DNA from 2 places in the Micromonospora sp. PRAS1 genome. Region 2 is predicted to be linked to the other one. Evidence: riboswitches for the same ligand, from Rfam matches in the RefSeq annotation. Region 2 holds a riboswitch; the other holds the start of a gene.
The links. Region 2 has a riboswitch for cobalamin ahead of AC507J_RS13380 (ribonucleoside-diphosphate reductase subunit alpha). Riboswitches for the same ligand answer to the same signal wherever they lie in the genome.

Region 1 (14,478 bases), on a different contig from region 2:
CGTCGACCGGTCCGGCGACGCGGCGGGGTCGGCTCCGAGCGGTGGCACGCCGGCGTCCGCCGTCGGCACGACGGGGCCGCCGGTCGACGCCACGCTGGCAGCGGCGGTCGACCCGGTCGTACCGGCCGGTGTGGCAGCACCCGGCACGGTGGGTGCGGAGGCGGGTGCACCGGCGGCCGGTGGTGGTGCGGCCGGCGGCGGTGCCGTGGTGCGCGAGGGCGGCGCGGGCGGGGTGCTGCGCGGCGGGGCCGGTGGGGTGCTGCCCGGCGCCGGTGGCGTGGTGCGTGGCGGCGGCGCCGGCCGGGTGGGTGCCACCGCGGGTCGGGGGGCGTTGTCGGCGCTGCGGTTCAGCGAGAACGACCAGCCTTCGAAGCTGCCCGCCGGTGGCTTGCGGTTGAGCACACCCCTGTCGCTGTACGTCCAGGCACCACCGTTGGGTGCGTGCCAGTACGACCAGTAGGCGCTGGCCGGCGGCGTGTCGACGCATCGTTCCTCGCCGGCCGAGGGCCTCCCCTCGATCCGGCAGATGAACCCTTCGCCCCAGCGCAGCGTGCCGGCGATCTGGAAGCCGGCGTTCTTCAACGCCGCCAGGCCGGTGGCCTGCTCGCCGGGGGCGCAGCGGACGACCGTCCCGCCACCGAGTTCCTTGAAGTCCACCACGACGGTGACTCCGTTGGCGTCCGGGCAGTAGCCGGCGCCGCCGGCAGCCGCAGCCGGTCCCGGTGCGACGAGCGCACTGGCGCTGGCCAGGGTGAGGGCGAGGGCGACGCGGGTTACCCGGGCGGTCATGTGGCCCGCCGACGGCCGAGCGCCAGCAGTACCGCTCCCCCACCGACCAGAAGCAGCGCGGTGAGCACGTACCCGCCGATCGCTGTGCCGGTGGTCGGCAGGCGGCCCACCCCGCCCCCGCCGGGACTGCTGGCGGAGCCGGTGGGGGTCGGCGCGGTGGCGGTAGCGGTGGGCGTCGACGGCGAGTCGCTCGGCGTCGGCCCGTCGCTCGGCGAGTTGGTGGGCGTCGGCGAGTCGGTGGGGGTGGGTGACCCGGTGGGGATGGGTGACCCGGTGGGGGTGGGTGACCCGGTCGGCGTCGGCGAGCCGGTGGCTGAAGGGGAAGGTTCGCCGGACGGCGGTATGTCCAGGCCGATCCGTCCGAGCGGCACCTGGGCCAGCCCGAGCAACGCCTGGGCGGTGGCGCGACGCCACTGGTCCCGGAAGTTCGCGGTGATCCCGGTGTCGAGGGCCGCCGTCAACGCCTCGGTGTTGTACGCGATGGCGCCGGCATCTGCCGCCGCCGTACCACCGCTGTCGGCGGTGAGCTGGAGTGCCGCCAGGGCCTGCGCGGCCCGGGCCGCCTCGGCGTGGTGACCCGCTGCGGCGAGGGCCTGTCCGGCCAGGCCGGTGCTGTTGGAGTTCGCGCCGCTGGTAGGCCCGGAGCCACCGAATGATCCGTCGGCGCGTTGCTGCGCCACCAACCAGTCCGCGCCACGCCGCGCCGCCTCGTCCGCACCTGCGGCGAGGAGCGCTTGAACGGCCATCGCTGTCGAGTCGACGTCCAGTGTGGCGTTGGGCTGGGCGTCGCAGGACGGCGACGGCGCCCCGTCGGCGTCGGGATAGAGCCGGAAGCCACCGGCCGCGCACTGCTGGCGGGCCAGGAAGTCGACGGCCTCCTGCGGTGCGCCGCCGCTGCGGGCCAGGCCCAGCACGGCGAAGGACTGGTCGAAGGTGTTGCTCGGGTCCGGGCCGGTCTCCTCGGTGATCCGGCTGGTGATCCGGCCGTACCGGTGACCGGTCTGCGGCCCGGAAACCAGCGCGAGGGTCTCGGCGCGCAGGTCCCACCCGCCGAAATCGGTGGGATCGGCACCGGCGGCGGAGGCGGCGTAGAGCAGTTTCGCGGTGGCGCCACCGTCGGTGAAGCCCTCGATGCCCCAGTCGTCGTAGCTGTTGTACGACCGCACGTTCGCGGCGATCCGCGCCGTCGCCGCCTGCCGGGTCGAGGTCGCCACCCCGGTGGCTGCGAGGGCGAGCAGGCCGTCGATGCTCAGCCCCCAGTCATTTCCGCCGAACGGGCCGGGCAGGACCCCGCCGACGTACTCACCGGCGAGCCAGGTAGCGGCGTCGCGGCCAGCGGCGGTGTGCACGGGTGTGGGGGCAGCCACCCCACCGAGGGGTACGCCGACGGCGGTGGCGAGCGTCGTGGCGGTGACCATGGCGAGGCCGACGCCGATGCGCCGCAACGAGGACATGGACATGATGAGGGGTGCCTTTCGCAGCGGGATCCGGCAGGGGTACACGCCCGTCAGGGGGCGGTGATGCCGGGTGGCGCGCCGGCGCCGAAGGACCAGCCCTCGACCGTGCCCGGTGCTGGGTCGTAGCTGCTCGCTCCCAGTGTGCTGTAGGTCCAGGCGGCACCGGTGCCGGAGGCGTGCCAGTACGACCAGTACGCGCTGGCCGGTGGGGTGTTCACGCAGGGCTCCGTCGCGGCGGTCGGCTGGCCGTTGATCCGGCAGACGAAAGCCAACCCCCAGCGTTGCGTGCCGGTCACCGCGAAGCCGGCGCCCTGTAGCGCGGCCAGCCCGGTGGCCGGGTCACCGAGAGCGCACTCCACCTGGACGCCGCCGCCGAGTGGACCGTAGTCGACCACCACGGTGACGCCGGACGTGCCGGTGCAGGCTGCGGCCGCATCCGGTTGGACGGCACCGACCTGAGTAGGCGTGGCGGGCGCCGGTGTGGTGAGCGTGAGAGCGGCGAACACGCCGCAGATCAGGGAGAGCAGGCGGTACCGGCTGAGGCGGACGACCATCGGAAGCGCCTTTCCGGCCCGGCGGTCGTCAGAAACCCGGCCCGTTCGCCGAGCAGTCGGCTGGCCGGCCTCCGACCCGTGGGCCACGACGGGTGAGGAGCAGGGATTTCGCGGGTGCGGCAGGTATTCGGGCTCGCCACCGGGTACACCCCCGGCGGCCTACCGTTGCGGGCCAGCGCCGGACTTCGACCGGACTTCCCCCGCACGCACACGCGGTTGTTGAGTTGTCGGGCCAGTCTCGTCCGCCCGCACAGCCGCTGTCAATCGAGCACCACTTCAGCGCGAGCCCAATTCTCGCTGCCGCTCCGACATTCCCAAGGCCGGAGCGGCAGCGAGCCCCCGTTGATCAGGAACGCTCCTGGTGCTCGCGCGACCCGAGACTGGCCCGGACGCCCCCTTGCCTGCACCTCGTCCTCGAAACCTCGCGGAACATCTGCGGGCAGGACTCATCATAGGGCTCAGCCCGGAGAAGCTGTCAACGCCCGTTTAAGGGACACACAGATCACTACACGAGCGTTTATGCTTCCCCCGCCAGTTACGGCGACCCGGTGGCGTCGATGGACGCTGCGGACAGGCGCTAGCGCTCCACCGGCGGCACACCACCCCTCCCATCAAATCAAACATCCGTTTATCCTGCGGTCTGAGCACCTCACGGTTGTTGCGCAGCCGGGCAGGGGCTCATCCCGAGACGGCGGTAGGGTGGCCTACGCGCAGGCGCAGGACCCGGCGCGCACGCACGGCTGTCTCGCGCCGACACGAGGCTGAGGAGTGGGTGATGGTCGAGGATGTCCGAGGGGAGGGCGGGCCACCGTCCCTCGACACGCTCGCCGACAAGTTGAACTACCTGTTCGACAAGATCCGGCCGACGCGGGACGAGTTGGACGCCGACGAGTTCGGTCGCCCGTACACGAACAAGGAGATCGCCGACAAGATCAACCGCAGGTCCGCGACCTCCGGCGTCACGATCAGCGCCGCGTACGTGGGCGAGCTGCGGCGCGGCGTCGCCGACGACCCCCGGACCTCACACATCCTCGCCCTCGCGGCGGCGTTCCAGGTGGACCCGGCCTTCTTCGTCGACGACAAGGTGACCCAACGGGTCCAGGACCAGATCACGATGCTCACGCAGCTGCGGGAGATGAAGGTGCAACAGGTGGCGCTGCGTACCGTCCTCGCCGACACCGGGCTCTCCCCGGCGAGCGCCCTGGTGGTCGAGCAGATGGTCGCCCGACTCCAGGAAGTCGAGCGCGGCCGGGAACAGCCACCGTCCTGAGTGGCGCTCACGTTCTGCCTCGACACCACTTCCCACGGTCGTTAAGATCGCGCGGCACCACGATGACGGCGGCAGCTGCGATCCGGTCCGTGGAGGTGGCTCGGTCGACGTGGCGCGGTGCAGCCCGAGCGCGCGGTCGAACGGGAGGAGACGGGGAGCGTGCACGGCCGAGACCTGCGCAGTTTCTGCGGCGAGCAGGTACGGCGCCTTGAGCGCGAAGTAGGCATACCGGACCCGTTCGTCCTCACCACGCTCGTCCAGCGGATCTCGCAGTGGCGTGGCCGCCCCATCCACCTGCTTCCCTACGACCACGTGGCCGGCGCGATGTGCGGCCTCTGGATGGCTCTGCCCGACGCCGACGTGATCGGCTACGCGCGGACCACCCCGTTGCTCGAGGAACACACGGTGCTGCACGAGTTGGGACACATGCTCTGCGACCACCGGGGCGGCGGCGCCGGCACCGATCTCGCCGCGCTACTCGCACCGGATCTCGATCCGGCGCTGGTGAGCCGGTTCCTGGGGCGGGGGTCGTACTCGGACCGGGACGAGCAGGAGGCGGAGCTGATCGCGACGCTGATCATGAGGAAGGTGGCGGACCGGCGGCCCCGCCCCGCCGCCCCGGCCGACCAGAAGCTCGGCGCCGAGCTGGATCGGCTGCTCTCCACATTCGAGGGATAGGCCGCGCATGCAACGGGCCATCATGGTCACTGCCGGGTTGATCTCGCTGATCTCCGCCCTGCTGAAGATCCGCTCGGTACGCCGGCAGCCGCACGCGCCCGGCCCGAGAGCCATGTGCCTCGGGCTCTTGGCCTTCGGCACCGCCTTCCTCGTCCTCGCCCCGCCGCACACCGTGCTGATCAGCGAGTTCCTGGGCATACCCAACAGCGGGCGCCTGCTGGGCAACCTGCTCACCCTCGCCTCGGCCGGCGCGATACAGGTCATGATGCTGCATCTGGTGCATCCACCGCCGGTGGCGCGGCACCGGGTCCGGCAGCGGTTGACCCTGGTCGGCCTGGTGGCGCTCGCGATGACGGTGCTACTGATCTCCGCGAAGACCGAAAACGTCACGAACTTCGTCGAGCGGTACGCCACCTCCACCCCGATCGCGATCTACCAGCTGCTCTACCTGACCTGCCTGGCGTTGGCGGTGGTCGACCTGATTCACCTGTCCATCAGGTACTCCCGGCACGTCGGGCCGATGCTCCGGACCGGCCTGCGGATGGTCGCCACCGGTGGAGTCGTCTACGCCGTGCACACCACCTACAAGATGGCCCTGATCATCGCGGCCTGGTCGGGGAGTCAGCTGCCCGGCGACGAGTCGGCCATCTCCACGGCCCTGGCGGCGCTCGGCGGCGTGCTGATCGCCGGCGGCACCACGCTGCCGGTGTGGGGGCCCCGCGCGCTGATGCCGTGGCGGCTGCTGCGGCAGTACCGGTCCTACCGGCGGCTGGCACCACTGTGGCGCGAGCTGTCCGCGGCGGTGCCCGAGGTCATGCTGACGCAGCCCGAGGAGGCCGCAGAACCGGCCCGCTGGACGATGGACATCCGGCTCTACCGGCGCGTCATCGAGATCCGCGACGCCCAACTGCTGTTGCAGCCGTACAGCGATCCGGAGGCCGTCGGTGCCGCCCAGGACGAGGCCCGACGCAGCGGATTGCGCGGCGATCCCGCCCAGGCACACGTCGACGCCGTCGCGCTGGTCACCGGCCTGCAACGGTGGCGCTCGGACGGCACCGGCGCGACGCCGGCCGTCCTGCCGCCCCGCAGCGTCGGCGACGCCAGTCTGGCCAGGGAGAGTCGGTACCTCGAACAGGTCGCCGCCGCCTTCTCCCGCATCGCCGCGGACCGGGACAACTCCGGCGACCGGGTGGCCGACCGGAGCAACGCGGCCTGAGGCGGCCCGACAGCCGGCGGTCCGATCACCGCCCCCGAACCCACGACGGAGGAGACAGCCATGGCCGACAACGTGCCGCCCACCGCACACCGGCGGGTCGAACAGCCGATCAGATGGTGGGGCACGGCCAGTTCGGCGGTGCAGGCCGAGGGCGCCTACGCGGCCGACAACTGGTACGCCTGGGAACTCGCGGGTCGCGCCCCGAAGTCGGCGAGCGGCAACGGCTTCACCGAGCGGTACGCCGACGACCTGCAACTACTGGCCCGCTGGGGCTTCACCGACCACCGGTTGTCGGTCAACTGGGCCCGGGTGCTGCCCGAGCCGGACCGGGTCGACCGGGCCGCCGTCGACCACTACCGGGAGGTACTCTCCGCCGGGCGTGCCGCCGGCCTGCGGATGTGGGTCACCCTGTTGCACACCGCGCTGCCCCGGTGGTTGGCGGAGCAGGGCGGATTCCTCGGCCCCGAGGTCGGCGAGCACTGGCGCCGGTGGGTACACCTGGTGGCCGACGAGTTCGGGGACCTGGTCGACGGCTGGATGCCGGTGAACAATCCGACCAGCTTCGCGCAGAAGGCGTACCTGACCGGCACCTTCCCGCCCGGCGTACGCTCGCTGCCGGAGTTTCTCCAGGCGCTCATGGCCGTGCACCGCGCCGACTTCGACGCGGCGTCGTACCTGCGTGGTTCCGGCCGTCCGGTCTGCGCCAACGAGTCGCTTACCCACCTGGTGCCTGCGGAGAGCAGCCCGGAGGCGGCAGCCGCCGTCGCGCAGTGGGACGCGGTGGTGTGGGACTCCTGGTTGGGCCTCGCCCGCAGCGAGGAGTACGCCGACGCCTTCGACCACTACGGCTTCTCCTACTACGCGGCGACCGCCGTCGACAGCGGCGGTCAACCCCGGCCGTACCCGTTCGGGGCGTCGCCCGGACCGCTGGGCTACGTGCCGTGGGCAGACGGTCTGGCGGAGGTGCTGTCGCGGCTGGCCCGCGAGCTGCCAGGGCGGTCGTTCGTGGTGGCGGAACTCGGCTACGGAGGCGACGACGACGAGGCCCGGACCGACTACCTCGGCCGCGCCCTGCGGCACATCGACGACGCCCGGTCCGGCGGAATCGACGTCGACGGCGTCTTCTTCTGGACGGGGATCGACAACTACGAGTGGCTTGCCGGCGACGACGTACCTTTCGGCCTCTTCGACCGGGAGCGTCGTCCCCGGCGCAGCGCCGAACTGGTGCGACGGATGGCACCGGGTGCCCGAGGCCGGCTCGACGGTGCGGACGGCTCCGACGGCGGCTGAGATCCACGCAGTCCACGACGTACGCCGGTTGGTAGCGTGTCGCTCATGTCGGTGGCACTGGTGACGGGAGCTACCGCAGGCATCGGCGCCGCCTTCGCCCGCCGCCTGGCCCGCGACGGCACGGACCTGGTCCTGCTGGCCCGCGACGGCGCCCGGCTGGAGGCGGCGGCCGGCGAACTGCGGACCGCCCACGGCGTCCACGTGGAGACCGTGGTCGCCGACCTCGCCACCGAGGAGGGGCTCTCGGTGGCGGAGCAGCGCGCGGCCGAGGGCGTCGACCTGCTCGTCAACAACGCCGGCTTCGGCCATCAGGGCTGGTTTCTCGACGCGCCGCTCGACGTCGAGTTGACGACCATGCGCGTGCACTGCGAGGCGGTGCTGCGGCTGACCTACGCCGCGCTCCCCCACATGCTGCGCCACCGCACCGGCGGCGTCATAAACGTGGCCTCCATCGCGGCCTTCGTCGCGCGGGGCACGTACGGAGCCTCGAAGGCGTGGGTGGTCAGTTTCAGCGAGAGCGTCGCGGCGGAGACCGTGGGCAGCGGCGTACAGGTCACCGCCGTCTGCCCCGGCTGGGTCCGGACGGAGTTCCACCGCCGCGCCGACCTCGACGTCAACGACGTACCGCGCTACCTGTGGCTGGAGCCGGAGGCCGTGGTCGACGCCGCGTTGCGTGACTTCTCCCGAGGCGTCCGGGTGAGCATTCCGACCGCCAGGTACAAGGCCATCGTCGGGCTCAACCGGGCGGTGCCCCGCCGACTCGCCGCGGCGATCTCCGCCCGCGTCGGCTCCCGGCGGACCGGGCGCCGCAGCTGACTGATCAACTCTGTTCCGGCGGAATGGCGGCATTCCGGTGCTCGGGACACCACCATTCCGCTGCAACGGGGCGCGGGGGGTCGGCCGTTGTACCGCCTCAGCAGCCGAGGCGCTTGGTGGCAAGTGCGATGTCGTCGATCCAGAGGTCGAAGGCTCCCGGCGTGGTGCCGCCCTGGTAGAGCTGCCAACCGATCTTCACGGTGTTCACCGTCGGCAGGATGAAGGGCACGTCGTTGCCGCCGTGCTGGTTGGTGGAGGCGGTCAGCTCCGGGTTCGCCACCCCGTCGATCCAGACCGTGACGCGGTTGTCCGCCGGGTCGAGTTTCCACTCGAAGCACTGCCAGGTGTCCTCGACGACCGGCGCGGACTCCCGCCAGTTGGTCCAGTCGCCGGTCGGCCCGCCGTCCGCGCCCACGCCCCAGAAGATGCCGGGGACCGTCGGCGCGTACTGGCCGCCGATCGGGCGGACGATCTCCGAGCTGCCGCTGCCGGTCGCCTCGACCAGGGTGAAGTGCGCCCAGTCGGGGGCGGTCGGGAAGGCGTCCACACGCAGTCGCATCCGGCCGTAGAACCGGTTGCCCGGTGCGGCGAAGTCGTCGACGCGTAAGAAGGCGCGCCCGTTGTCGACGGTGTGGATGCGCAGCACCTGGTTGCCGCGGTGGGCGCGTTCCACGGTGAGCGTGCCGTTACGCGTGTCGACGCCCCAGTTCAGGCTGGCGGGGCCGCCGCGCGGCAGGCGCTCGAAGTCTTCGCAGAAGAGCATGTGGCGGGTGCAGGAGCCACGCTGGGCGGCACCTGCGGCGTCGGACGGGACGCTGCCGGCCGTGCCGCCGAGCATCAGCGCGGCGGTCAACGCGGCGAGAAGGTTGCGCATGGTTCTCCCTGGAGGACTCGGGGAATGAGGGCGTGGAAGCGTTCCCATATATAGCAGAAGTTGAATGCCTTCGGGTCCGCGCCGACGCTCGACAAGATCGCCAAGGTTCCACTCTCGGAGCAGGTGTTATACGGTCGGGAGGTGAAGACTGAGCGCCACTGGTGGAATGGCAACCGCACCGCACGAGGGCGTCGTGACGTGTTTATCCGCACCGATGGCGAGTCGTGGGAGGTGGAGGCGCGAGCCGGCGGCGACGCCGGTCGCTCCAAGATCTACCCATGCCCCGGCCGGCAGTCGGCGGAGATCCTGGCCCAGGCGTGGATGGGCGGCCAGAGCCGCTGGCAGATCGAGAAGCCCTGATCGACAAGCACCGATGCGCGTACCCCGCCTTCCGGCTGGCAGCGAGCACCGGCGGCGGCTTCGAGTAGACTGACAGCACGGCCCGCCCAGCATGGCGGCCGGGTTCGATGTCCCACGCCACGCGCCGCGGCCGGACGGTCAGCGCCGGGCGGGACGTCCCTTCGACGTTCGGAGCCTTCATGGCGGCACGCCGCCCACGCCAGACCACCTCGTCCGACTCCCGCACCTTCGCCGACCTCGGCGTGCCCGACGCGCTCAACAGCGTGCTGGCCGCGACCGGGGTGGACCGGCCCTTCCCGATCCAGGCCGCGACCCTGCCCGACGCGCTCGCCGGGCGGGACGTGCTCGGCCGGGGGCGCACCGGTTCGGGTAAGACCTATGCCTTCGTACTGGCGGTGCTGACCCGCCTGGCCGCCAGCACCACGCCCCGGCGGGCCGGGCGACCCCGGGCGCTGATCCTGGTACCCACCCGTGAGCTGGCCACCCAGATCGACAGCGTGATGGCGCCGCTGGCACAGGCGCTGTCGCTGCGCACGATGACCATCTTCGGTGGCGTCGCCGCCCGACCTCAGGTCACCGGGCTGCGCGCCGGGGTCGACGTGCTGGTGGCCTGCCCGGGCCGGCTCGCCGATCATGTCGAGACCGGCAACGCGCACCTGGACGCCGTCGAGATCACCGTGCTCGACGAGGCCGACCACATGGCCGACCTCGGCTTCCTGCCCACCGTACGGCGGCTGCTGGCGCAGACCCCGCGCGACGGGCAGCGGCTGCTCTTCTCCGCGACCCTGGACGCCGGCGTCGATGTGCTGGTGCGGCGGTTCCTCACCGATCCGGTCGTGCACAGCGTCGACTCGACGCTCTCGCCGGTCACCGCAATGGCGCACCACGTCCTGCACGTCAACGCCGACGAGCGGTTCGCCGTACTGGTCGAGCTGACCGCCGCACCGGGCCGGACCGTGGTCTTCACGCGTACCAAGCGGGGTGCGAAGACCCTCGCCCGCCGACTCGTCGCGGCCGGGGTGACCGCCGTCGAACTGCACGGCAACCTGGCTCAGGGCGCGCGCACCAGGAACCTCCAAGCGTTCTCCGACGGCGACGCGCACACGCTTGTCGCCACCGACATCGCGGCACGCGGCATCCATGTCGACGACGTGGCCCTGGTCGTGCACGCCGACCCGCCGGTGGAACACAAGGCCTACCTGCACCGCTCGGGCCGTACCGCCCGGGCCGGCGCGGCCGGGACAGTCGTCACGCTGATGACCGACGGGCAGGTGCCCGAGGTGCGGGAACTGACCCGCAAGGCCGGCATCACGGCGACCACGACCCGGTTGCGCCCGGGTGACGCGCTGCTCCGCGAAATCGCCCCCGGGGAACGGACGCTGGTTCCCCAGCCCGCCCCCCGCCCCGCCGGCGTACGGCACGAGGCGCAGCCGGCCTCCGGCGGCCGGGGCCGTCGCGGCGGCAAGCCGGCGGCGAGCACCTCGGCCCGGTCCGCACCGGCACGATCCGGTGCGGCGGCCTTCTCCGCCCGGGCCCGGCCGGCCGCTCGCCGCGGAGGCCGCTGACCCCACCCGCGCTGTCCGATCGGAGGTTGGCCGGCGCCGGGGAAGTCTGGCAGGGTGCCGAGCCATGGGTAGTCAAGTCATCGCGGTGCGCGTCGAAGACGTCGAGTTGCTGGTGGAGACGTCGCGGGTGGCCGGCACGGAGCAGACCTCGGCGCGCAGCCGCGCGCAGACGCAGGTGGTGAACGCGTTCGAGCAGGCGCAGGACGCGATCGTCGCGGTGTCGACGAAGGTGGCGCGGACGGTGACGCGGCTGGCGGCGACGGGTGCCCGCCCGGACAAGCTCGAGGTCGAGTTCGGGCTCAAGTTCACCGCCAAGGGCGACGTGATCGTGGCGAGCGGTTCGGGTGAGGTGTCGCTGAAGGTCGTCGTCGGTTACCACCCGGCGGGCACCTCGGCGGCGGCAGGAACACCGGACGGCGGTGACGAAGACGCCGCTTCGTGACTGACGACGCCGCCGTCCCGGGCTACCTCGGGCGGATTCTCGACGCGGCCGGCACGGCGGTGGGCACCTGCTTCCAGGTCTCCCCCGGCGTACTGGCCACCGCCTGTCATGTGCTCGACGACATCGACGCCGGCCGGGTCGACGTGGCCGTACGGGTCGACGCGCTGGCCGGCGGGTTCGCTCCCGTAGAGGCCCGGGTGGCCGGCTTGGATCAGCTGCGTGATCTGGCGGTGCTCACCACGGACACCCCGCTGCCAAGCGTGGTCGAGGGCCTTGACGCGACCGACACGGTGCCGTTGCAGACCGGCGTGGTGGTCACCGGCGTGGCGCACGTCGATGATCCGGGCCGGGAGTTGCGTTGGTTGACGGCACCTGGGCAGTGGCGCGGTGGCACCAGGCGCCACGACGACGTGTCGCTGGGTCGATTCTCGTCACCGGATCTGATGCCCGGGATGAGTGGCGCACCGGTGCGGCGGATGTCGGACCATGCGGTGGTCGGCGTGGTGTCGGCCCGGTACAACAGCGTCGACGGCTGGCTGCGCGACTCGGTGTGGGTGGCCCGCGCAGAGGACCTGGCAGAGCTGTTGAACAGCCTGCCGTGGATCCGATTCGGTCGCCGGCTCCTGCTCGCCGAGCCGGTACGCATGGTGCGCTCGGTCCAGGCCCCCGTCGCTCGTGCACTGCCGGTGCGCCAGGCGGCGCGCGCCATCGGCGGTCCGCGCGAAGCCGCCGTCGAGGCGGCCAGGGTGCTGGTCGCGCTGGACGACTCCGGGCGCGGGATCGGCGAGATCGGCGAGCTTGTGGAGTTGCTTATCGACAGTGCCGGTCGCGGCGGGCGGTACGGCGACGGGGCACTGCGCAGTTTCCGTACCCGGCTCCGGCTCCGTGGCCTGGATCCACGGCTGCTGCTGCCGTCCATGCCGCAGCACGACGAGGCGGTACGGCGGTGGATCGCGCCCCTGGTCGACGAATCCGAGCCGGACGTCGGATCCGCCACCATGCTGGCCGCGCTGACCCGCGCGTTGCTCGAGGAGTTGACGAACGAGACGTTCGGCAACCTCTCCCCGACCTGCCAGCAGTATCTGGGTGAGGCGCTGCTGAACGTACGCTCCATCGCGCAGTTCGAGTTCCTCGATGCCCTCGCCGCGCTCCTGCCACCGCTGCGATCGACATCGCTCGAGGCGGTGCCACTGCGCTCCAGCCGCGACGTCGACCCCGCATCGCCGCCCGCCGCCCAGCCGGAGGCGGCCACGTCCGGTCACGGTTCCGAGCGGTATCGCCAGCTCGAAATGAGCTACATCGCGGCGCAGATGTGCGGGCTACCGGACGCCGACCCGTGTGTTGCCGGTCGAACCGACCTGATCGCCACGATCGTCCGAGCGGTCAGCGGACGCGTGGAAACCCACCGGTCGGCCACCGCGTTCCTCTCCGGGCAGCCGGGCGTCGGTACGTCGACGGTGGCCATCGAGGCGGCCCGTGAGCTGATTCCGGCATTTCCCGGCGGCGTCCTCCACATCGACCTGCACGGTCTCCAGCCGGACGCGCGACGCGACGCCCTGACGGTGGTCAGGATGGTCGCCGAGGCACTCGACATGAACCTGTCGGAGGCGATGGACGACGCGAGCCGATTCGCCGCGTTCGCCGCGAAGCTACGCGACCGGCAGGTCCTGCTGGTGTTGGACAACGCGCTGGACGCGGCACACGTGGCGCCGCTGGTGAAGGCGCCGACCGGTTGCGCCATCATCGTGACGTCACGCGACCGCCTTCAGGGGTTCGCCGATCCCGGCCTGGTGTTCCGCGTCGAGCCACTGGACAGCCGGTCCGCGATCGAGGTCCTGGCCAGGTGCGATGAGCGGCGTACCCATGACCATGGGCTTCTGCACCGGGTCGCGTACCTGTGTGCGCAGGTGCCCCTGGCGCTACGCATGATCGGCGCGCGGCTGGCCAGTCGCCCCGATCTCGCCCTGGAGTACCTCGTCCAGGTGCTGGAGGAGGAGACCACCCGGCTCGACTACCTCGACGCGGGTGATCGGGCGGTCCGGGCAGCGATCCACCTGAGCTACGACAATCTGGATCCGGTCGCCAAGCGGACGTTCCGGCTCATCGCGGCGACGCCCGGATCCGCCGCGACCGGGCCGGAGTTCGGCTACTGCCTGGACACGGCGGCGTTGCGGCAGGAGATGCTGCTTAACCGTCTCGTCGACCGCAGCCTCGCCAAGCAGGAACTCGGCCGTACGTTCGGTGCCGGCATTCTCGCCACCTTCACCCTGTTCGACCTGGTCCTGCTCTTCGCCAGGGAACGCCTGGCCGAGGAGGAACCGGAGGAGGTCGTACGCGACTTCCAGTTGCGGTCCGTCAGCTATCTGCGGGACCGCCTGGTCGAGGTGGTCGACCAGGAGCCCGGCGCTGACCTCTCCGGCGAGCTGGACCCGGCCCGGTTCTATGCCGCGGTGCGTCTCTGCGAGGAGCGCGAGTGGTTCGACCTCGCCCTGGATCTGGCCGGCAGCCTGCACGTGCTGCATCAGGGGCGCGGCGAGATCGACAGTGTGGTCGCGATCAACGATATCCGCATCCAACTCCATCTTCGCGGGCAGGATCCGGAGGCCGCGGTGAATGCCTGCCTGCTCATGGCGGACCTCATGCGAGCCAACGCCCTCGATCAGGCCGTGGAATACAGCCGCCGGGCGGCCCGTCTCGCCCACGAGTACGGTCTGCCCGCCCGCGTCGCCGAAGCCGACTTCAGGTTGAGCATCCTGCTCTGGGAACAGGGACAGGCCACGGCCGCTCTCAGCGCTGGCGAGAGGTCCTTCACGCTGTTCATGGCGGCCGGTCAGGCGGCGGTCGCGGTGCCCGTGGCGGTAAACAACTGCCTCCTCGCCCGGGACACCGAGGCGGGCGGGGAGGCCCTGAAATGGGGCCGCATCGCCACGGAACTGGCCGATCAGTGGGCAGAGGCCACGCTGCGGGCCTCGGCGTGGTTCGAGCGGGCGCGAGCCGAACGTCAGGCCGGGCAGCATCTTGCCGCCGTGGCCGCCAACCGCCGAGCGGAGGCGCTGTACGCGTCGGTCAAGGACTGGTGGAACGCCGCAGTGGCGTGCGCAAACGGCGCACTCGCCGCCTGCGCGTCCGGCGACCTGCCGACGGCTGTCGAACTCGCACGCCTCGCG
Region 2 (14,478 bases):
CCGGCGCGGGCTCCTGCGGGCGGGCGGCGGTGAGCACCGCCCGTACCGCGTCGCGGACCTCGTCGAGCAGCATCCGGCGCCGGTCGGCGGGCAGCAGCCCGGCCAGCCGGTCGGCCAGGGCGCTCACGCGTCGCTCCGTTCCAGCAGCTGCACCAGGTTGGCCCGGGCGTTCTTGCCGTGTCTGGTCAACGGCAGCTCGTCGAGCACCAGGCAGGTGGCGGGCACCTTTGCCGGTTCCAGCCGCCGGGCCAGCTCCCGCAGGATCACCTGCGGGGGCAGCTCCGACTCCACGCACAACGCCAGGTCCCGGCCCGGACCCGGCGGTACGGCGGCGGCGGCGCGTACCCCGGGCACGTCCAGCGCCGCGGCCTCGATCTCCGTGGTGCTCATCCGGATGCCCTTGCGTTTGAACATGTCGTCGCGGCGGCCCTCGAAGTAGAGGTATCCGTCGGCGTCGAGCCGCCCGTAGTCGCCGGTGTGCAGGCGGGCCACGCCGTCCGGGCCCCGGCGGAAGGTACGCGCGGTGAGTTCCGGCGCGCGCCAGTAGCCGGGCATCACGTGCGGTCCGGCGGCGACGATCTCGCCGACCTCGCCGGTGGGGACCGGCTCGCCGTCCGGACCGAGGATGAGCACGGTGGTGCCGGGCAGCGGTCGGCCCACCGCGTCCGGCCGCTGGTCGTCCTCGTCGACCGGCATGATGGAGATCCGCTTGCACTCGGTCTGGCCGAACTGGCGGACCACCCGGACACCGGGGAACGCCGCCCGCAGCGCCGCGATGGTGCTCGCGGCGAGGGCCGCGCCGGTGTTTGTGAACATCCGCACCGGGGGCAGCGGGCCCCGCTCGCGCTCGGCCAGCCCGGCGATCATCGTGGCCAGCGAGGGCACGATCGGAACCACTGTGGCACCGGTCTCCCGCATCCGGCTCAGCAGGCGCAGATCCGACTCGTCGCCGGCCAGCACGAGTTCGCTGCGGCCCAGGCAGGTGAGCAGGATCTTGTAGAGCCCGTAGTCCCAGGAGATCGGGAAGCGGCAGAAGACGACGTCGTCGTCGCGGTAGCCGAGCACGGCCTGGATCGCAGCGGCGGCGAAGACCATCCGGTCGTGCGCGCAGATCACCGCCTTGGGTGCGGCGGTGCTGCCGGAGGTGTAGACCAGGGTGGCCACGGCGTCGGCGGAGAGGTCGGCGGCGGGGGCGTCGTCGGGGCCGGCTGCGGCGATCGCGGCCACCTCGGCCCAGACGACCGCCGTGGCGTGCACCGGGACCCGGGTGAGCGCCGCCGTGTCACCGGGCTCCGCCAGCAGCACCAGCACCGGCTCGGCGTCGTCCAGGATGGACCGCAGATGGTACGCGCGGGTGGCCGGGTTGATCGGGACGAACACCGCGCCGAGCCGGGACGTGGCGTAGCAGAGCGCGACCAGTTCCCTGGTGCTGGCGGCCTGCACCAGCACCCGGTCTCCCGGACGGACGCCCTGTTCGCGCAGCCACTGCGCGCACGCGAGGCTGTGCCGGTGCAGCTCCCGGTAGGTCCACCGACCGTGCTGGTCCCGCACGGCGGGCGCCTCGGCGTGCGTCCGCAGCGCGTCGTTGAGCAGGTCGTGCACCCGGCGTCCCGGCGCCGTGCCGGTGGCACCGTGGTCGTTGCGCTCAGCCATGTTTCTCCCTCGGTGTGCCTCGCTCCTGTGCTCGGCGGCGAGCCCGGGGCAACGTAGCCCGGTGCGCGCCCGCCGCCCCACCCCTGCCACCCCCTAGCCGGCTGCCGCTCCCACCAGTTCGGCCGCGACGCCGCGCAGCGCGCTACGGTCGATCTTGCGGTTGGTGTTCAGCGGCAGCTCCGCCACGTGCCGGTAGTGCCGGGGCACCAGAGCGGCCGGCAGCACCGTACGCAGCTGCCGGGCGAGAATCCCGGCCGAGGTCGGTACGCCTGTGTAGAACACCACCAGTTCGAGTTCGCCCTCGGCGGCGGTCGCCACGGTGACCGCCTCCTGCACCTGCGCGCAGCCGCGCACCGCGTGGTCGATCTCGGCCAGCTCCACCCGTACGCCCCGGATCTGCACCTGGGCGTCGGCCCGGCCGAGGTAGAGCAGGTCGTCGTCGAGGCGACGGACCCGGTCCCCGGTGCGGTACCAGATGCGCCCGTCGTGCCGCAGGAACCGGCCCGCGTCGTCCGTCGGGTCGAGATAACCGGCCGTCGCCTGCGGGCCGGTGACGCAGAGTTCGCCTTCGTTGCCGTCGGTGGGGCTGCCGTCCGGGCCGAGCAGCAGGTGGTCGTGGCCGGGGTGCGGCAGGCCGATCGGCACCACCCCGTTGACCGACCGCGCCGCGGATCCGGGTCCCCAGCGGTGCGCGCCGATGGTGATGGTCAGCTCGGTCGGGCCGTAGAGGTTCTCCAGGGTCGACGCGGGCGCGGCGAGCTGCCAGCGTTCGGCGTCGTCGCAGCGCAGCGCCTCGCCGGCGAAGAAGCTCCAGCGCAGTCCGGGCAGCGCGCCCGCGTCCAGCCCGCCCATCCGGGCCACCAGCCCGATCGCGCTGGGCGTGGCGAACCAGACGGTGATCCGGTGTTCGGCGAGGAACGCGGGCAGTTCCCGGTAGGCGTGCCCGGGCACCGCCACCAGACCGGCGCCCGCGCCCCAGGCGCAGAACACGTCGAACAACGCGCAGTCGAAGTTCAGGTCGAAGGTCTGCGAGAAGACGTCGTCGGCGGTGAAGTCGTAGCGCTCGTCGATCAGGCCGAAGTAGTGCGCGGCGTTGCCCTGCGAGATCGGCACGCCCTTGGGTCGGCCGGTCGAACCGGAGGTGAACAGGATGTACGCGGTGTCGCCGGCCGCGACCGGCCGTGGCTCGGCCAACGCGGGCGCGTCGTCACCGGCGACCGGGACTCCGGTGGCCCGCGCCGCCGGCAGCGCCTCGTCGTCGGTGAGCAGCAGGTCGATCCCGGCCGCCTCGATCATCGCGGCGGTACGCGCGGCCGGGAAGTCCGGCCGCAGCGGCACCACCGTGGCACCGGCGTACAGCGTGGCCAGCAGCCCGGTGTAGGCGGCCGGCCCCTTGTCGGCGAGCACCCCCACCCGGCGCGCCCCGGCGGCGACCACCGCCCCCGCCCGGCGCAGCGCCCGCTCGTGCAGGTCGCGGTAGGTCAGGGCGGTGTCGCCGACCCGTACCGCCGGGCGATCGGGGGACCGGGCGAGGCCACGCAGGAAACGCTGGGAAAGCCCCTGAACCATTTTTCCTCCATTTTCCGGGCAGCCTCGAACGGCGGTTCCGCCGGCCGTTTTATTTCGGTCGGAAACCGCGCTGGATATCGACATAATCGTTGTTTGGCATTACTGTCCCTCGGCAGAGGCGCAATGGTGAAAGGACACCTCGACCATGTGGGACGATCAGTTCGAGAGCCTGCTCAGGCAGTACCTTCCCTTCATTTCCGCGGATGAGAAGTTGGCGGCCGACAGCGACCTGCGCGACCTCGGCCTGGATTCCATGGGAATGGTGGAGCTGCTGCGCGCGCTCGAGCAGGAATACGACGTACGGTTCACCGACGATCTGCTCAGCACGGACACTTTCCGCACCCCCGGGGTGCTCGCCGAGGCGCTGTCGAGCGTCCGCGCCGCCGCCGTCTGACGGCGGCTAGGCCGGCACCGTGCGGCGGCGCGGTGCCATGGCCAGCCGGGGCGTGACCGCCACCACCTCCAGTTCCCGGGTGGTGGTCCCGACCCGGCCGAAGAGGCTGTCCTGGCCGGCGACGCAGACCCGGGTCACGCCGCGGGCCCGCAGCGCGGCCACCACCCGGGGCCAGTGCAGCGGCCGCACGATGTGGTCCAGCAGCATCCCGCGTACCTGCTCCGCGGTGGCCACCGGGGCGCCGTCGTGGTCCTCGATCAGCGGCACCCGTGGGTCGGCGAAGCGCAGAGTGGCGAGCACCTCCCGGTCGGCGCGCGCACGCAGCCCGGCGAAGGCCGCACAGTGCATCGGCGGGCGCATCGTGTACAGCGGTAGGCCGCCCGCGCCGCGTACCTCCCGGTCCAGCCGCTCCACCTGCGACTCGGGCAGCGACACCATGAAGAAGTCGTCGTCGAGGTAGCAGGAGACCTCGTGCCAGACCCCGTCGGCGGTCAGGCCGTCCCGGATGGCGGCGAGTTGCTCACCCGGCACCCGGACGAACGAGCGGGTGACGACCTCCCGGTGCTCGGTGGCGAAGTAGTCGTCAAGCAACCGGGCCAGCCGCGCGGTCAGGAGCACGCCGTCGGCGAACGAGAGCGCGCCACTGTGCACGGCGGCCGCCCGCTGGCCAAAGCTGGGTCCCACCACCACCGCCGGGTCGATGTCGAGCGTCTCGACCGACCACTGCGCCAACGCCAGGCAGTTCACCAGGAACGCCACCTGGGCGGCCTCGGAGTAGTCGGAGTCGGACTCCCGGTACCGCTGCACCAGCGGGTAACCAAGCACCTCGTCGGCGGCCGCGACCAGACGTCGGGCCACCGGGTGCACCACCATGAACCTGGCGACGTCGGTGAAGGGCACCGGGCCCATGCCGGGGAACACCAGCGCGGTGTCACCGGTCGCTGCGGTCACCGACTCCTCCTCGTACCGGCTCACCCGAGCTCCTTCAGGAAGGCGGAGAGCACGGCGTCGAAGGCCGCCGGCTCCTCGATGTGTGGCACGTGGCTGGAGTTCTCCAGCACCGTCCAGCGCACGTCCGGGATCAGCTCGGCGAACGGCCGTACCGTGGTGGCTGTCGCCTCGTCGTGCCGGCCGGAGAGCACGAGCGTCGGCACGACGATCTCCGGCAGCCGGTCCAGCAGCGACCAGTCCCGCAGGGTGCCGATCACGTGGAACTCGCTCGGTCCGTTCATCGTGTGGTAGACGGTCGGGTCGTTCGCCAGTTCCAGGAAGGTCGCCATGAACTCCGGCGGCCAGGGGTCGACCCGGCAGACGTGCCGGTCGTAGAACACCTTCATGGCGGTGAAGTACTCGGCGGTGCCGGTGGTGCCCGCGGCCTCGTGCCGGCGCAACACCTCGTCCACGCCAGGCGGCAGCTGCGCCCGCAGCACCTCCATCTCGGCGCGCCACAACGGGTACGACGCGGGGGAGTTGGCGATCACCAGCCCGCGCAGCCCGGCCGGGCGGTCGGCGGCGTGCCGGGCGGCCAGCATGCCGCCCCAGGACTGGCCGTAGAGCAGGTAGTCACCGGAGATGCCGAGCCGCAGCAGCAGGTTCTCCAGTTCGTCGAGGAACAGCTCGACGGTCCAGAAGTCGGCGCCGCGCTCCGGCAGGTGGGTGGAGCCGCCGTTGCCCAACTGGTCGTAGTGCACCACCGGGCGGCCGTCGGTACGGGCCAGCTCGGCCAGGTGGATCAGCGAGTCGTGGGTGGCGCCGGGGCCACCGTGCAGCACCACCAGCGGGGTACGCCCGCTGCGCAGATCACCGGTGACGCGGTACCAGGTGCGGAACTGCCGGAAGGGCACGGTGCCGCGGGCGTCGGGTGCCAGGGACATCTCGACCATCCCTCCGTTACCGGGCCGCCGTGCCGAGCAGGATGCCGCGGTCGGCACGCCCGACCTCCAGCAGCCGCACCGGACAGCCCGCGGCGGCGAACGCCTCCTCGTACTCGGCCAGCGAGAAGAGGGCCAGATCCTGGTGGTCGACGAAGTGCCGGACGCCCTGCGGCTCGGAGACCAGGTAGTGCATGTCGACAAGCGACCGGCCCGCACGGGTGTACCAGCGGCCCATCCGGGAGATGGCCACGCCGGAACGCTCCACGCTCGCCGTGGCGAGCTGCCCGCCGTCCCAGCGTTCCCGCAGGATCCACGGCTCCACCAGGAGCACCCCGCCGGGTGCCAGGTGCGCGACCAGCCGGGCCGCCGCCGCGCGCAGGTCGTCCACCCCGCCCAGGTACGCGATCGAGCTGTACATCGAGCAGACCACGTCGAAGCGGCGGCCCAGGTCGAAGGTGCGCATGTCGGCCTCGTGCAGCGGGACGCCGTCCAGCTTGGCGCGGGCCACCTCAAGCATCGGCGCGGAGAGGTCGACGCCCGTACAGGCGAAGCTCTTGCTGAGGTGTCGCAGGTGCTCACCGGTGCCGCAGCCGACGTCGAGCAGGGTGGCCGGCCGGTCACCCTGCCGGTTGGCCAGGTCGCGGATCAGTTCGGCGTGCTCGGCATAGTCGTACAGGGCGCAGTAGACCCGGTCGTAGACCTCGGCCAGTTGACGGTCGTACACGTGGGTCACCTTTCGGTCAGCGGGCCTGGACCGTACGCCGGATGATCTGGCAGATGCCGGAGATCTCGGCCGCACCGATGGCGGTGCCGGTGGGCAGCGCCAGCACCCGCCGGGACAGGGCCTCCGAGTGGGGCAGCGGCAGCGGTGCGTGCACCTGCGGTGCCCGGCGGTAGGGCTCGGTCTGGTGGCAGCACGGGTGGAAGTACCGACGGGAGAGCACGTTCTCGCGCAGCAGGGCGTCGTGCACGTCGTCGCGGTCCACTCCGGAGACCCGCTCGTCGATCTCGACGACGACGTACTGGAGGTTGGACCGTTCGTCGCCGCCGGTGCCGGGGCGCAGACGGACCGCCGCCACCCCGTCGAGTTCCTTGTCGTACTGCTCGTAGTTGGCCCGGTTCGCGTCGATGATCGACTCCATCACCTCAAGGGAGGCGATGCCCATCGCCGCGGCGCCCTCGTTGAGCTTGCCGTTCGTGCCGACCGAGCCGACCTCGCGGTCGTCGCCGATGCCGAAGTTGCGCATCGCCCGGGCGGTACGCGCCAGCGCCTCGTCGTTGGTGACGATCGCCCCACCCTCGAAGCTGTTCACGAACTTCGTGGCGTGGAAGCTGAGCACCTCCGCGGCGCCGAAGCCGCCCAACGGCCGGTCGCCGATTGTGGAGCCGAGGCCGTGCGCCGCGTCGTAGACCACCGGGATGCCGTGCCGGTCCGCGACCGCGGCCAGGCCCTCGACGTCGCACGGCCGGCCGAAGACGTGCACCGGCAGGATGGCCCGGGTACGCGGCGTGATCAGCTGGGCGACGTGGGCCGGGTCGGCGTTGGCGGTGTCCGGGTCGATGTCGCAGAAGACCGGGACCACGCCGATCCAGCTCAGCGCGTGTGCGGTGGCGACCCAGGTAAACGACGGTACGATCACCTCGTCGCCCGGCCCGACGCCGAGCGCGCGGACGGCGATCTGCATGCCCACCGTGGCGTTGCAGACGGTCACGCAGTGACGGGTGCCGGTGACCGCGGCGAGCCGCTGCTCGAACTCCTCGCCGAGCGGGCCGGCGGTGAGCCAGCGCCGGTCCCACGCGGAGTCGACGAGTTCGTGGAACCGCTCGCGGTCACCGAGGTTCGGCCGCCCCACATGCAGGGGCTCGGAGAACATCGGCTGTGACATTGGCGCATCGTAGGTTCGGGCGCACCCCTAGCCTCAACCCCTGGCGAGTGGCCCGCGGCGACGGTGGAAGTCGGTGGAATCCCCTACCCGGCCCCTAATGCCGCGACTGCACTGCCGAGGTGGCGGGTCGTCCGATGTACTGGCCCGGCCGTACCCCACAGAGGAGTCGCCGTGACAGCCCTTCCGCTCACCTCAGCCCCGGAGGAAGCGATCGCGAAGCGCCTGGCCGCCTCGAGCACGATCGACCACCAGCCGATCGCCGACTTGACCGCGGTGCGCGCCTGGTACGCCGATCGCTGCCGAACGGACGTGGCCGAGGTCCGCCGCATCCCACTGGCCGAGCTGGTGGGCTGGCGCAGCGATCCGGCCACCGGGAACATCGTCCACGACAGCGGCCGGTTCTTCACCGTCGAGGGCGTGGAGGTGCACCACTCCGACGGGCCGGTGCCCAGCTGGAGCCAGCCGATCATCCACCAGCGGGAGATCGGCCTGCTCGGCATCCTGATCAAGGAGTTCGGCGGCGTCCTGCACTGTCTCATGCAGGCCAAGAACGAGCCCGGAAACTGCAACGGCGTGCAGCTCTCCCCGACGGTGCAGGCGACCCGGAGCAACTACACCCGGGTGCATCGCGGCAACCCGGTGCCCTACCTGGAGCACTTCCGGGCGGCGGCGGGGCGGCAGGTGGTCGCCGACGTGCTCCAGTCCGAGCAGGGTTCCTGGTTCTACCAGAAGCGCAACCGCAACATGGTGGTCGAGGTACGCGAGGACATCGAGGTGCTCGACGGCTTCCATTGGATGACCCTCGGCCAGGTGCACACGCTGCTCGCCGAGGACCATGTGATCAACATGGACGCCCGTACCGTGCTCTCCTGCCTGCCGTTCGCCACCGCGGGCCTGGCCGGCGACCTGGTGCCGGCCCCCGATTCGCCGGCCGCCCGGCTGGTCCGCTCGTGCAGCCCCGAGCAGGGCAGCCGGCACTCCACCGCCGAGGTGCTGAGCTGGATCACCGAGGCGCGTAGCCGGCACGAGTTGCGGGTGACCCGGATCCCGCTCAACCAGGTCCCGGACTGGGAGCGCCGACCCACCGGGATAGTGCATCGCGACGGCCGGTTCCTCAGCGTGGTCGCGGTCGACGTACGCGCCCACCACCGGGAGGTCGCCGCCTGGACCCAGCCGCTGATCGAGCCGCACGGCGTGGGCATCGCGGCCTTCTTCGTCCGCCCCTTCGACGGGGTGCTGCACGTGCTGGCCCGGGCCCGGGTCGAGCCGGGCTTCGTGCAGACCGTGGAACTGGGCCCGACGGTGCAGTGCACCCCGGAGAACTACGGCCGACCGCCCGGCGCCGACCGGCCGCGTTACCTCGACGACGTGCTCGCCGCGGCACCGGAGCGGATCCTCTACGACGCCGAGCTTTCCGAGGAGGGCGGCCGGTTCCTGCACGCCCGCAACCGGTACGTGGTGCTGGAGGTCGACGACGACTGGACCGGCCCGGCACCCGACGACCCGGACTTCCGGTGGCTGACGCTGCACCAGCTCGTCGAGTTGCTGCGCCACAGCCACTACGTCAACGTGCAGGCCCGCACGCTGGTGGCCTGCCTGCAGAGCCTGTTCACCCTGACGGGAGCGCACCGGTGAGCATTCCGTACACCCGGCTCGGCCGGACCGCGTTGCAGGTGAGCCGCCTCTGCCTGGGCACCCTGAACCTCGGCGTACGCACCACCGAGGAGGAGGCGTTCGAGCTGCTCGACGACGCGCTGGAACGGGGCGTCAACTTCGTCGACACCGCGAACCACTACGGTTGGCAGCGGCACAACGGCTACACCGAGGAGCTGCTCGGCCGCTGGTTCGCCGGCGGCGGCGGGCGGCGCGAGCGGGTGGTGCTCGGCACCAAGGTCTACCACCCGATGTCCGACCTGCCCAACGACCGGGGGCTCTCCGCCCGCAACATCATCGCCTCCTGCGAGGCGTCGCTGCGGCGGATGGGCACGGACTGGATCGACCTGTTCCAGATGCACCACGTCGACCGGGACGCCCCCTGGGACGAGGTGTGGCAGGCGATGGAGACGCTCACCCGGCAGGGCAAGATCCGCTACGTCGGCTCGTCCAACTTCGCGGGCTGGCACCTGGCCGCCGGCCAGGAGGCCGCCGCCCGGCGGCACTATCTCGGCATCGTCTCCGAGCAGTGCGTCTGGAACCTGGTGAGCCGGCACGTCGAGCTGGAACTGGTGCCGGCGGCCCAGCACTACGGCATCGGCGTGCTGGCCTGGTCGCCGCTGCACGGCGGCCTGCTCGGCGGGGCACTGCGCAAGCAGGCCGACGGCACGGCGGTGAAATCGGCGCAGGGCCGGGCCGTGGTGGCGCTGCGTACCCGGCACGCGGAGATCGCCGAGTACGAACGGCTCTGCGCCGAGGCGGGCCTGGACCCGGCCGAGGTGGGCACCGCCTGGGTGCTGGGCCGCCCCGGTCTGACCGCCGCGGTGATCGGCCCGCGCACCCGGGCGCACGTGGACTCCGCGATCCGGGCGCTGGACCTCACCCTCCCCGACGACCTGCTCAAGCGCCTGGACGAGCTGTTTCCCCCGATCGGAAACGGCGGCCCGGCCCCGGAGGCGTGGCTCGGCGGCTGACTCCCGGCCGACCGTGCGCGCGGCGCAGGTGCCGGCCGGGAGCCGACCAGCTGGTTACGCCCCGGCCCGCCGGGCCGCCGCGTGCTCGGCCCGGGCGGGTGCGCCCACCTCGTGCAGGTGCCGCAGCGCCTGGCGGTAGGAGTCGACCAGACCGGTCTGTTCGTACGGGACGCCGATCTCGGCGCAGTACGCCTGCACGATCGGTTGCGCCCGACGCAGGTTCGGCGTCGGCATGCCGGGGAAGAGGTGGTGCTCGATCTGGTAGTTCAAACCGCCGAGCGCCGCGTCGACAAGTGGGCCCCCGCGGACGTTACGGGAGGTCAACACCTGCTTGCGGAGGAAGTCCTCGGTGCCGGTCGGGTGCGGCATGCCCTTGTGGTTGGGAGCGAAGGTCAGGCCGAGGTAGACCCCGAACAGCGCCTGGTGCAGCACCAGGAAGGCGACGGCCTGTAGCGGCGTGAGCACGAGGAAGAGCGCGGCGAGGTAGCCGACGGCGTGCAGGACCAGCAGTACGCTCTCCGCCCCGCGTCGCTCCACCGTACCGTTGCGCAAGGCCTTGACGCTTGACACCTTCAGGCTGACGGCGAGCAGGGTGAGCAGCGGGAAGAAGAGCGCGGCCTGGTGCCTGGTGATGAAGCCCTTCAGCCCGCGCCGGCCGACGGCCGCCTCGGCGGCCCAGACCAGCACCTCGGGAGCCACATCCGGGTCGAGATCGTCGTGGTTGGGGTTGTTGTGGTGCCGGGTGTGCTTCTCCATCCACCAGCCGTAGCTCATCCCGACCCCGAGATTGCCGGCCAGCATCCCGGCCACCGCGCTCGGCCGTCTGGTGCGGAACACCTGGCGGTGCGCCAGGTCGTGGGCCACGAGTGCGACCTGGGCGAAGGCGACGGCGAGGAAGACCGCGGTGATCAGCTGCCACCAGGAGGAGCCGATCGCGAAGAAGACGGCCCAGCCGCCGAGGAACATGAGCGCGACGACGCCCAACCGGACGATGTAGTAGGCGGGCCGGCGGCGCATCAGTCCCGCGCCGGTGATCCGGCGGGACAGGACGGCGAAGTCGCTGCCGGTCGTCGTCTGCGACCGCGTCATTGTAGTCGTCATGCTTACAGCAGACCGGCTGCGGCGGGCGTCGTCAGGAGCGCTATCCCCTCCGCCGGCGTGGTGCTAGCACCACCGTGAGCCGGCGGTCGGGGTGCCGGGCCAGGGCGCTCGGGCCCCGCAGTACCGGCGTCCGGTGCCGGCCGCTCCCATCGTCAGGCCGCGGCGGCCAGGGCCTCGTACTCGGCGTCGGTGAGCCGCACCCGGGCGGCGGCCACGTTCTCCTCCAGGTGCGCCACCGTCGACGTGCCGGGGATCGGCAGCATGACGGGCGAGCGGCGCAGCAGCCAGGCGAGCGCGAGTTGGGCGGGCGTCGCGCCGTGTGCGGCCGAGATCTTGTCCAGCGGACCGCCCGGCCGGGCCAGCTCGCCGGTGGCGATCGGGAACCAGGGGATGAACGCGATGTCGTTGCCCTCGCAGTAGGTCAGCACGTCCTCGGCGGAGCGGTTGGCCACGTTGTAGAGGTTCTGCACCGAGGCGATCGGGGTGATCTCGCGGGCCGCCTCGATCTGCTCGACGGTGACCTCGGAGAGGCCGATGTGCCGGATCTTGCCCTCCTGCTTCAGCAGCACCAACTCGCCGACCTGGTCGGCCAGCGGCACCTTCCGGTCGATCCGGTGCAACTGGTAGAGCCCGATGCTCTCCAGGCCGAGGTGGCGCAGGCTCAGCTCACACTGCTGGCGCAGGTACTCCGGGCGGCCCACCGGCCGCCAGTCGCCCGGACCGCTGCGGGTCAGCCCGGCCTTCGTCGCGATGACCAGGTCGTCGGCGTACGGGTGCAGCGCCTCACGGATCAGCAGCTCGGAGACGAACGGCCCGTACGAGTCGGCGGTGTCGATGAAGGTCACCCCGAGTTCGTACGCCCGGCGCAGCACCCGGACCGCCTCGGCCGGGTCCTTCGGGTCGCCCCAGACCCCCGGCCCGGTGATCTGCATCGCCCCGTAGCCGAGCCGGTCGACGGTCAGCTCCCCGCCGATGCGGTACGTGCCGGAGTCCTTCGCGGGCCGTGTGCCGCTGTCACTCGCCATGTGTCTCCACAACCCCCACCATCTCGATCTTCCGCCCAGCGACCAATCTATCCCCGGGCCCCGACCGCTGCCGGCCAACGGCACAGCAGGACAGGGTGGTGGGGTGACGGGCGTCACTCTCGGTTCGGTGCAGAAAATTGTCCGGTAACCGCCGGTCGGGGACCCGCCGTCCGGCTCGGACGGCATACGATGCAGCGTGGCGGGCGATGGTAGCGCCCGGTGTTGGCGGATTGTTGTGGTGGAAGGAAGTGGATGGCGTGGCGGTACGGCAGGGCAAGGTCATTCGGTTCAACGTGGACAAAGGCTATGGATTTCTCGCGGCTGAGGGCGGTGACGAGGACGTCTTCCTGCACGCGTCGGTGCTCCGGGATGTGCATCCGCACGAGTTGCGGCCCGGCATGCTCCTCGAGTACGAGGCCGTCGAGGGCAACGACGGCACCCGGGCCGTGCTGGCCCGGCCGGTCAACGGCGTGGAGGTCGTCTCGCGTCCGGTCGCCGGGGTCGACTCGTCGGACGCGGACACCTGCGACGTCGTCGTGCGCTCGGAATACGAACGCTTCGTGACCGACCTGCTCCTCTCGTCGTCGTCGAACCTGACCACGGGCGAGGTGCTGAAGATCCGCTCGGGCCTGGTCCGCTACGCGCTCGACCGCAAGTGGTTGGACGCCTGACGGCGACACGCCCGACACACAATCTGGTGTTGCCATCGGCGCATCGCACCCAGATATGGTGTCACCCGTAGCTGGTTCGACCATCAAGCCGTGGTGGTCGAGGCAAGAGGGAACCCGGTGCGAGTCCGGGACTGCCCCGCAGCGGTGAGTGGGAACGACCGCCGTCAACGAAGCACTGGACCGCGAGGTCTGGGAAGCGACGGCCAGTAGGCGACCTTCGGGTCCTGCCCGCGAGTCCGAAGACCTGCCAGCGCGCCGCACGCGTCGCGTGCGGCGGTCGAAGGCCGCGCGGGACGGCCGACGCCCTCAGCCGGTCGGCCATGGCGTGCCGTGGCAGACCGGCGGCGTCCCTTCCGCGCGTCCCTCGACCTCCGGGGACAGGTGCGAGGAGGGGAAACCGTGACGGTGACCCAGGAACAGGCGGGGCCGGAGCAGCGCCGGCACGCGATGCGGGTCCGTAAGCGCAACGGCGACACCGAGCCGGTCGACGTCAACAAGATCGTCAGGGCGGTGGAGCGCTGGGTCGCCGATCTCGACGAGGTCGACCCGCTGCGGGTGGCGACGAAGACGATAAGCGGCCTGTACGACGGCGCCACCACGGCCGAGCTGGACAAGCTCTCCATCCAGACCGCGGCCGAGCTGATCGGCGAGGAGCCGCAGTACTCGAAGCTGGCCGCTCGGCTGCTCGCCGCGTTCGTGGACAAGGAGGTCCGCGGGCAGCAGGTGGCGAGCTTCAGCCAGTCGATCCGGTACGCGCACGGCCTGGGCCTGATCGGGGACGCCACCGCGGCGTTCGTGGCCGCCAACGCGCGCAAGCTGGACGACGCCGTCGACCCGGACGGTGACCTGCGGTTCGAGTACTTCGGCCTGCGTACGGTCGCCGACCGGTACCTGCTGCGGCATCCGCAGACCCGCCTGGTGGTGGAGACGCCGCAGTACTGGCTGCTGCGGGTCGCCTGCGGGCTGTCGCAGACGCCGGGCGAGGCGATCGGTTTCTACCGGCTGATGTCCAGCCTGGCGTACCTGCCGAGTTCGCCGACGCTGTTCAACTCCGGCACCCGGCACACCCAGATGTCGTCCTGCTTCCTGGTCGACTCGCCCCGCGACGAACTCGACTCGATCTACGAGCGGTACCACCAGGTGGCGAAGCTGTCCAAGTTCTCCGGCGGCATCGGCATCTCCTGGTCCCGGGTACGCGGCCGGGGCGCGTTGATCAGAGGAACCAACGGCCGGTCGAACGGCATCGTGCCGTTCCTCAAGACGCTTGACGCCGGGGTGGCGGCGGTCAACCAGGGTGGCCGTCGCAAGGGCGCGGCCTGCGTCTACCTCGAACCGTGGCACCCGGACATCGAGGAGTTCCTGGAGCTGCGGGACAACACCGGCGAGGAGTCCCGGCGTACGCACAACCTGAACCTGGCCAACTGGATCCCGGACGAGTTCATGCGGCGGGTCGAGGCCGACGGCGAGTGGTCGCTTATCGACCCCTCCGACGCGCCCGAGCTGCCCGACCTGTTCGGCGAGGCGTTCGACGAGGCGTACCGGGCGGCGGAGAAGAAGGCCGTCCGGACGGTCAAGGCCCGCGAGCTGTACGGGCGGATGATGCGTACCCTCGCCCAGACCGGCAACGGCTGGATGACCTTCAAGGACGCGGCGAACCGGCTCTCCAACCAGACCGGCG

Region 1: it holds a riboswitch for cobalamin, as region 2 does, so the genes downstream of both, AC507J_RS14130 (SCO2322-related protein) here and AC507J_RS13380 (ribonucleoside-diphosphate reductase subunit alpha) in region 2, are expected to answer to the same signal.

Annotation. Positions count from the first base shown of each region.
Region 1 covers NZ_JCANNB010000012.1:136,376-150,853, reverse strand. The annotation lists gene AC507J_RS14140 (SCO2322-related protein) at 1-789, opposite strand, end outside; gene AC507J_RS14135 (prenyltransferase/squalene oxidase repeat-containing protein) at 786-2,243, opposite strand; gene AC507J_RS14130 (SCO2322-related protein) at 2,297-2,800, opposite strand; cobalamin riboswitch at 2,903-3,023, opposite strand; gene AC507J_RS14125 (hypothetical protein) at 3,576-4,070, shown strand; gene AC507J_RS14120 (hypothetical protein) at 4,188-4,748, shown strand; gene AC507J_RS14115 (MAB_1171c family putative transporter) at 4,756-5,964, shown strand; gene AC507J_RS14110 (family 1 glycosylhydrolase) at 6,025-7,254, shown strand; gene AC507J_RS14105 (SDR family NAD(P)-dependent oxidoreductase) at 7,300-8,070, shown strand; gene AC507J_RS14100 (hypothetical protein) at 8,168-8,944, opposite strand; gene AC507J_RS14095 (hypothetical protein) at 9,005-9,304, shown strand; gene AC507J_RS14090 (DEAD/DEAH box helicase) at 9,484-10,869, shown strand; gene AC507J_RS14085 (CU044_2847 family protein) at 10,934-11,311, shown strand; gene AC507J_RS14080 (trypsin-like peptidase domain-containing protein) at 11,308-14,478, shown strand, end outside.
Region 2 covers NZ_JCANNB010000011.1:177,360-191,837, reverse strand. The annotation lists gene AC507J_RS13445 (SDR family NAD(P)-dependent oxidoreductase) at 1-127, opposite strand, end outside; gene AC507J_RS13440 (class I adenylate-forming enzyme family protein) at 124-1,653, opposite strand; gene AC507J_RS13435 (AMP-binding protein) at 1,747-3,222, opposite strand; gene AC507J_RS13430 (phosphopantetheine-binding protein) at 3,368-3,616, shown strand; gene AC507J_RS13425 (ACP S-malonyltransferase) at 3,623-4,591, opposite strand; gene AC507J_RS13420 (proline iminopeptidase-family hydrolase) at 4,588-5,499, opposite strand; gene AC507J_RS13415 (class I SAM-dependent DNA methyltransferase) at 5,507-6,223, opposite strand; gene AC507J_RS13410 (DegT/DnrJ/EryC1/StrS family aminotransferase) at 6,231-7,376, opposite strand; gene AC507J_RS13405 (NDP-hexose 2,3-dehydratase family protein) at 7,548-9,011, shown strand; gene AC507J_RS13400 (aldo/keto reductase) at 9,014-10,003, shown strand; gene AC507J_RS13395 (fatty acid desaturase family protein) at 10,058-11,092, opposite strand; gene AC507J_RS13390 (aldo/keto reductase) at 11,257-12,129, opposite strand; gene AC507J_RS13385 (cold-shock protein) at 12,387-12,800, shown strand; cobalamin riboswitch at 12,856-13,066, shown strand; gene AC507J_RS13380 (ribonucleoside-diphosphate reductase subunit alpha) at 13,248-14,478, shown strand, end outside.